DNA from 2 places in the Bacillus sp. FAU18 genome. Region 2 is predicted to be linked to the other one. Evidence: riboswitches for the same ligand, from Rfam matches in the RefSeq annotation. Region 2 holds a riboswitch; the other holds the start of a gene.

Region 1 (3,135 bases), 520 kb from region 2:
GTAGCTCATCAAATTATCAGGCCACAACGAAAACCCGGCATTGTTAAAAGCAGATATTGCGTGAAACAAACTGGCAAACAAGCCGGATGACCAGCCGTACTGAGGTACAAGCCTGATGGATAAAATGAGTGCTGCTATCAATTCAATACTGATCGAAAACAGAAACAGGACTTTGACAAGGCCAATGACACCGCCGATTGTCGGCTGGTTTAAGGCTTCCTGGACGAGCATTCGTTCTTTTAAGCCAATTTTTTTTCCTAATATCATGACGATCAAGACCGCAAATGTCATAAATCCAAGCCCGCCAATCTGAATCAGCCCCATAATTACTGTTTGCCCGAATACCGTAAATTGAGTACCGGTATCGACAACAGCAAGCCCTGTAACAGTTGTAGCGGAAGCCGCAGTAAAAAGGGCATCTATCCATGACAATGGCTTCGTAGTGGAAATCGGAAGCATTAATAGGACAGCCCCGATGATAATGGTAAGGAAAAAACCAATGGCAAGCACTTGAGGCGGTGTAAACCGAACCCATTTGATCACTTTATCCTTTTGAAGTGTCACCTTTGTCTACATCCCTTCGTTTTCAAAACGTTTAATATCCTTTTTGTGGCCCATGATCACCAGGCAATCTTGCTCGTGAATGATGTCTTCAGGCGCGGGGGAAAGACAGATATCTCCATGGTGTTTAATGGCCAGGATCGTGCAGCCGTACTTTGCTCTTACATTCAGGTCAATAATCGATTTTGAATCAAGCTTGCGCGTAGCCAGCAGCTCGACAATACTGTATTCATCAGATAGATCAATGTAATTCAAAACATTTTCGTCTGAAAGGCTTTGTGCGATTTTAACCCCCATATCTTTTTCAGGATGAATAATGCGGTCAGCGCCGATTTTTTCAAGCACCTTGTGATGATAATAGTTTTGAGCCTTTACCCAAATATTTGGAATATCAAGCTCCTTTAATAATAGGGTGGTCAGCGTACTCGCTTGAATATTTGCTCCGATGGCAACAATCACATATTCAAAATTGCGTATTCCTAATGAAAGCAATTCGTTTTCTTCGGTGGCGTTGGCAATTACCGCATGAGTGGCGTAAGAAGCATATGCATTGACCTTTTCTTCGTTGATATCAACCGCAAGAACCTCATGCCCCATTCTATGAAGTTCTTTACAAATGCTGCCGCCAAACCGGCCCAGCCCGATCACTGCAAATTGCTTATTTTTAATTCTTCCCAATGTTCATATCTCCCTTAGTGAATTAACGTTTTTGAAGCAAAAAAGACCATTGCAAAGAATGGCCGATAATAGACCTCCTCTCTGTATACGCCTACGAGGTTAGCTGTCGGATTAGGGATTCAGAGTACCCCCTCTTACTTAGTAAGATTCACCCCAAGGCTGTTAATAAAACAGCCAATCGTTGGTTCCCCCGTTCGTGTTTGATTAAGCGGTAAAAGAGACTGTATGAAATTGAACACTCAAGAATTTACTCCTGTTTCTAGTGTTTGTCAATTTAAATTTTAAACCAGAAAAAAGATAACGGGGATTAGAGAAAAAGGGGAGGGTAAAACGCAAAAAAGACCGGCGTTAACCGGTCTTTTACATTAGTTGCAACCGCAAGGCTGAGTCGGAGGAGTGCTGCGCTTAGCCACGTCAATGCTGGCTTCTGCGTAAAATTTATTTCCGATGCTTAATGATTTATTCTCCGCACGGAAAGTATATGTACCAGCGGCAGGAAGTGTTTTGTTATTCAGTTTTAATTTGAATTCGCCAGCTCCTAACAAATCAAGTGCCAAAGGAACTCTTACTGTTTTCCCGTTATTGAGGATCTGTGTTGTACGCAAGGCATTTCCGTTCAATGTGTCTTTCGTGTTTGCAGTAAATCCGCTTGGCAATGTAAACTCCATAACGCCAAGGCTGAGAAGCGTGTTTGGACGGTAAGTCAATTCGATATCTGAGAAAGACCATTCCGTTTTGCTGGCGCCAGTGATTGTTGCGAACAATGAAGCTGTAGACTGTGTTCTCATAGTAGATTCAGTATGAGCTTTAGTTGATGTAGATTCAGCCGCGAAAGAAGCTGTAGGTGCAGAAACGAGTAACCCGAGACTTAATGCACTAATTGCCAAAGAAGATAATAAATTGCGTTTCATAACAAAATTCCCCCTAAAAAAATTATCAATTAAACAGGCCTGCCCGCTTTTCACCTCCTCTGAAGGCCAAATACAAATTTTACCTACATAAAATTACCATCAAATATTTTGGAAGTAAATGGGGTGTTTTTCCCGTATTTTTCAAATTTGTAGTAGTTACATCAAAAAAACGCCTGGTTTCCCAGGCGTTTTCTGCTTTACTTTGTTTCGATCGGTATAAATTTAAAAATTTCTCCGGTCTGCACCGATTCAGCAAGCCGTTTCAGCCAGTCATAGTAAGCTTTAGAGCTTTCCAGCTGATCGTATAACTGCAGTGCCTCATTTTTGATATCCTCATCGAGATCTTCCTTGCTTAAAACCTTTTGTAAATCAGCTTGAGCTTCCTCGATCGCTGCTACATTCACTTGAACCTCCCGCTCCCATTTAGGTGGAAAGAAATTTGTGAAAAATTTAAAGAAATCCTTTTCAGCCACAAATGTATGCTTGCGGATTCCCCGGTGAAATGTTTTTTTCACTACATTTAAGTCTTGAAGCTTTTTGACGCCTGTGCTCATGCTTGGTTTGCTCATTTGCAACTCCTCACGCATTTCGTCAAGCGTCATCTCATCCCTCATATACATCGTCCCATATAAAATCCCGACACTGCGGGTAATTCCGTAAAGATCCATCGTTTCAGCAATGGAGTCAATAACAAGATCCCGAGCCTGTTCTATAGCTGCAAATTCTGGATTTTCATCCATACTGACCCTCTTTTCCTTTAGAAAATTAAATTCGTTAAGTTATTTCTTTATGTTCTTTATCTTAACGAAACATGAGGAAAAGTCAAAAAGAAAAATCGAAATGGGACTTTGACAGTTTAAAAACCATATGTTAGATTAAGGTTGTTAAAAACATTAAATTTTTATTTAACAAACTTTATTTACGTCAAGGAGGCTTATATGAGTCAAACATTATTCATTGACGGAGAATGGATCAGTGCCGAAAA
Region 2 (3,135 bases):
CCGGCAAATCCCATAGAGGGACATCTTTTCGTTTCACCAGCAGAATTTGCTGACTTTCGTTCAGTACGATCACAAAAGCACCTTGTGTATACACCGCCATACCTCCCATTCCAACAAAAAAGGACCAAGGTGATTCCCTTGGTCCTAGTGCTTTACTTTTTAAAATGATACGGCAGTGTGGCAACCATTATGTCCTTTTTCCAGAACAGCCGGACTCTGAGGAGGAAGGCCGATTGGTTGTGAAGGATGGTGTGCCAGCGTTTTTTCGTTATAAATTGCGGAAACAGCACCATAACGGAAAACTGCTCCTTCTTCGCTTTTGCCTCAACTGTTTCCAAAAACTTATCAAACGGATGGACAAGGCTTCTGTAAGAGGAGTGAAGCGTCACGAGACGCACGCCGTTATTAAGCTCTTCCCAGCGTTTTTCGAATTTCTTTTCATGTTCTCTGTCAAATGACACGTGAACGGCGATCACCTGATCGGACAGTGATTTCGCATAGTGAATCGATTTTTGCACGACGGTGGTGACACCAGCCACAGGCACAATCACAACGGTGCCTTTGATTTCTTCCGGCTCTTTGTCTACGATGCGAAGCTGTTCGCCAACCGCTGTATAGTGATTTTTAATCGCAAAAAACAGCAAAACGACGATAGGCATAAAGATTAACACAGGCCATACGACATTAAACTTCGTCACAAACAGAATGGATAGAACCATAAATGAGATCAGAGCGCCACAGGAGTTGATCAGCATTTTTCCGATCCAGCCTTTTGGTTTTTGCTTGATCCATTTCATGCACATGCCGGTTTGTGAAAGCGTAAATGGAATAAATACGCCCACAGCATATAACGGGATTAAGTGCTCCGTCTGTCCTCCGAATAAGATAATGAGAACAATGGAGGCAAAGCCTAAAAAGATAATCCCATTTGAGAAGCCTAAGCGGTCGCCCCTGACTGTAAACATTCGCGGCATATACTGGTCTCTCGCCAGGTTGAAGGCAAGCTGCGGGAAGGCTGAAAATCCCGTATTTGCCGCAAGAACCAAAATAAGCGATGTGACACCTTGGATGACATAGTAGAACACATTCCGCCCGAAGGTTTCGGACGCAATTTGTGAAACCACTGTTTCATCAGGCTTCGGCGCCGTACCATACCCGTACGCGAGCACCGTGATGCCGGAAAACAGAATCGCCAGCAAAATCCCCATCATCGCAAGCGTTCTTGCCGCGTTTCGCGCAGGCGGGTTTTTGAATGCAGGAATCGCGTTAGAAATGGCCTCAACCCCGGTCAATGCTGAGCAGCCGGAGGAAAAAGCCTTAAGCAGCAAAAACAGCGTTATGCCGGCTACAGGTGTGCCGAGCGGTGTATGATGGGCTGGTTGGTCTATTTGTCCTGTCATGAGTTTAAACAACCCGACTGCAATGAGAACCAAAAGCGCCACCACAAACAGATAAACCGGGTAGGCAAGTATGGATGCCGATTCCGAAAGCCCGCGCAGGTTCAAAATCATAATCACTAACACGAGAAAAATAGCGATCGGCACATGATAATCATGCAATGCAGGAAAGGCTGACGTGATGGCGTCCGTGCCTGCGGAAATACTTACCGCTACTGTTAAAATATAATCAACAAGCAATGAACCGCCCGCAATCAATCCCGGTTTTTCACCGAGATTTTCTTTAGAAACGACATACGCCCCGCCGCCCTGCGGATAAGCGTAAATAATTTGCCTGTATGAAAGAATCAGTGCGAGCAGCAAGATGAGAACGCCAACCGCAATCGGAATGGAGTACCAAAATGCGGCAGCACTGATTGTTGCCAAAATGATTAGAATTTGTTCTGTCCCATATGCGACAGATGACAGCGCATCTGAGGAAAGCATAGCCAAGGCTTTTAATTTCGTCAGTTTTTGCTCTCCAGCTGCTTGGGATTTTAGTGGTTTCCCAATCAAAAAACGTTTGATTGAATGATACATCGATGTCTTCCCCTTTTAATTTCTCATTTTTCAATTAAAACAATAAAACATCAGTGTCTTGCTCTCACATGTTGATGATAGTCCTTTCTGCTATGATGTCTCTGTATGCGATTTGCATTCAAAAATGAACAACAAAAAACACAGAGGCAAACGGATGCCCCTGTGCCATAACATCGAACACAGGTTTCATTCATCTCCTCTCACGAACGCTTACGAGGTTAGCTGACGGATTCGGGCATATGAGAGTTAGCCCTACCTAAAAAGGATTCACCCCAACGGCAAAAAGCCGTTCTATTGGGTCCCCCGCTCTGATTTCAGATTAAGCGATTTGTTTTCTAAAAGAGATCATACTCCCGTTCCCGCACGTTGTAAAGAGGCTTATTGGCTGAGAGAAAAAAATAAAATGACAGGTTCCACAAATGGAATTTACTTACCAAAAATAAAAAAACAGAGGCTAAAATCGCCTCTGTTTTATTCTGTATCTGTCTTTCTTTTTCTGCGTCTTACAGCAATCCAAATGAATACTGCCGCAATCACCATAATGAGTGCCAGCACACCAATATACATCCATTTCTGGCTATGATCCTGTGTTGATTGTTCTGCGTCGGAACTGTTTGTTTCCGATTTGAGCTGCTGGTGGTTTGTAAACACCTGCTGGCTATTTGTTTCATTAAGGACGGTTGCCGACTCATCGTTGCTGTTCAGATAACTGATGATCTCTTTTGTGACAGCCGTGCCATCTCCTTTTGACGGTGCAAAGACAGCCATTGTATAGCGTGAATCCCAAACCGATGCTTGGGTAAATACCACTTGTTTTGTCGTCTCATTCAGCATCTCGAAACCAGATACATCAAACGAGCCGTTCTTTTCCTGCGGCACAAGCAGATCTGATGATTTCTCCTTCAGAAGAGAAAATTGATTGATCCCCCCTATGAAAATGAGGTTTCGTCCTTTCGCATCCTTTGCTGTAACGTCAGATGATTTCTTTACCGTATATGAATGCTGTGCTTCGCTGCCAAAGGATTCCGTTACGAGAGAAAGCTCCTCTAGCTTCGATTGGCTTACGGTGTCAGGAAGCACGATTAACGTTGTTTGATCCTGGTTTCCGGCGTAAGGCAGCGGCCACTCTTGAAAATCCGCTGACGGAGACATGCCTTTG

Evidence for each region. Region 2 has a riboswitch for cyclic di-AMP ahead of kimA (potassium transporter KimA). Riboswitches for the same ligand answer to the same signal wherever they lie in the genome.
Region 1: it holds a riboswitch for cyclic di-AMP, as region 2 does, so the genes downstream of both, ktrA (potassium uptake protein KtrA) here and kimA (potassium transporter KimA) in region 2, are expected to answer to the same signal.

Annotation. Positions count from the first base shown of each region.
Region 1 is NZ_JBVYHZ010000004.1:998,451-1,001,585, reverse strand. Features, by position in the region: gene ktrB (Ktr system potassium transporter KtrB) at 1-564, opposite strand, end outside; gene ktrA (potassium uptake protein KtrA) at 571-1,239, opposite strand; cyclic di-AMP (ydaO/yuaA leader) riboswitch at 1,312-1,460, opposite strand; gene bslA (biofilm surface layer hydrophobin BslA) at 1,605-2,150, opposite strand; gene gbsR (transcriptional regulator GbsR) at 2,348-2,890, opposite strand; gene betB (betaine-aldehyde dehydrogenase) at 3,089-3,135, shown strand, end outside.
Region 2 is NZ_JBVYHZ010000004.1:475,295-478,429, reverse strand. Features, by position in the region: gene mutT (8-oxo-dGTP diphosphatase MutT) at 1-94, opposite strand, end outside; gene kimA (potassium transporter KimA) at 153-1,976, opposite strand; cyclic di-AMP (ydaO/yuaA leader) riboswitch at 2,169-2,312, opposite strand; gene AC0OMU_RS13405 (cellulose biosynthesis cyclic di-GMP-binding regulatory protein BcsB) at 2,448-3,135, opposite strand, start outside.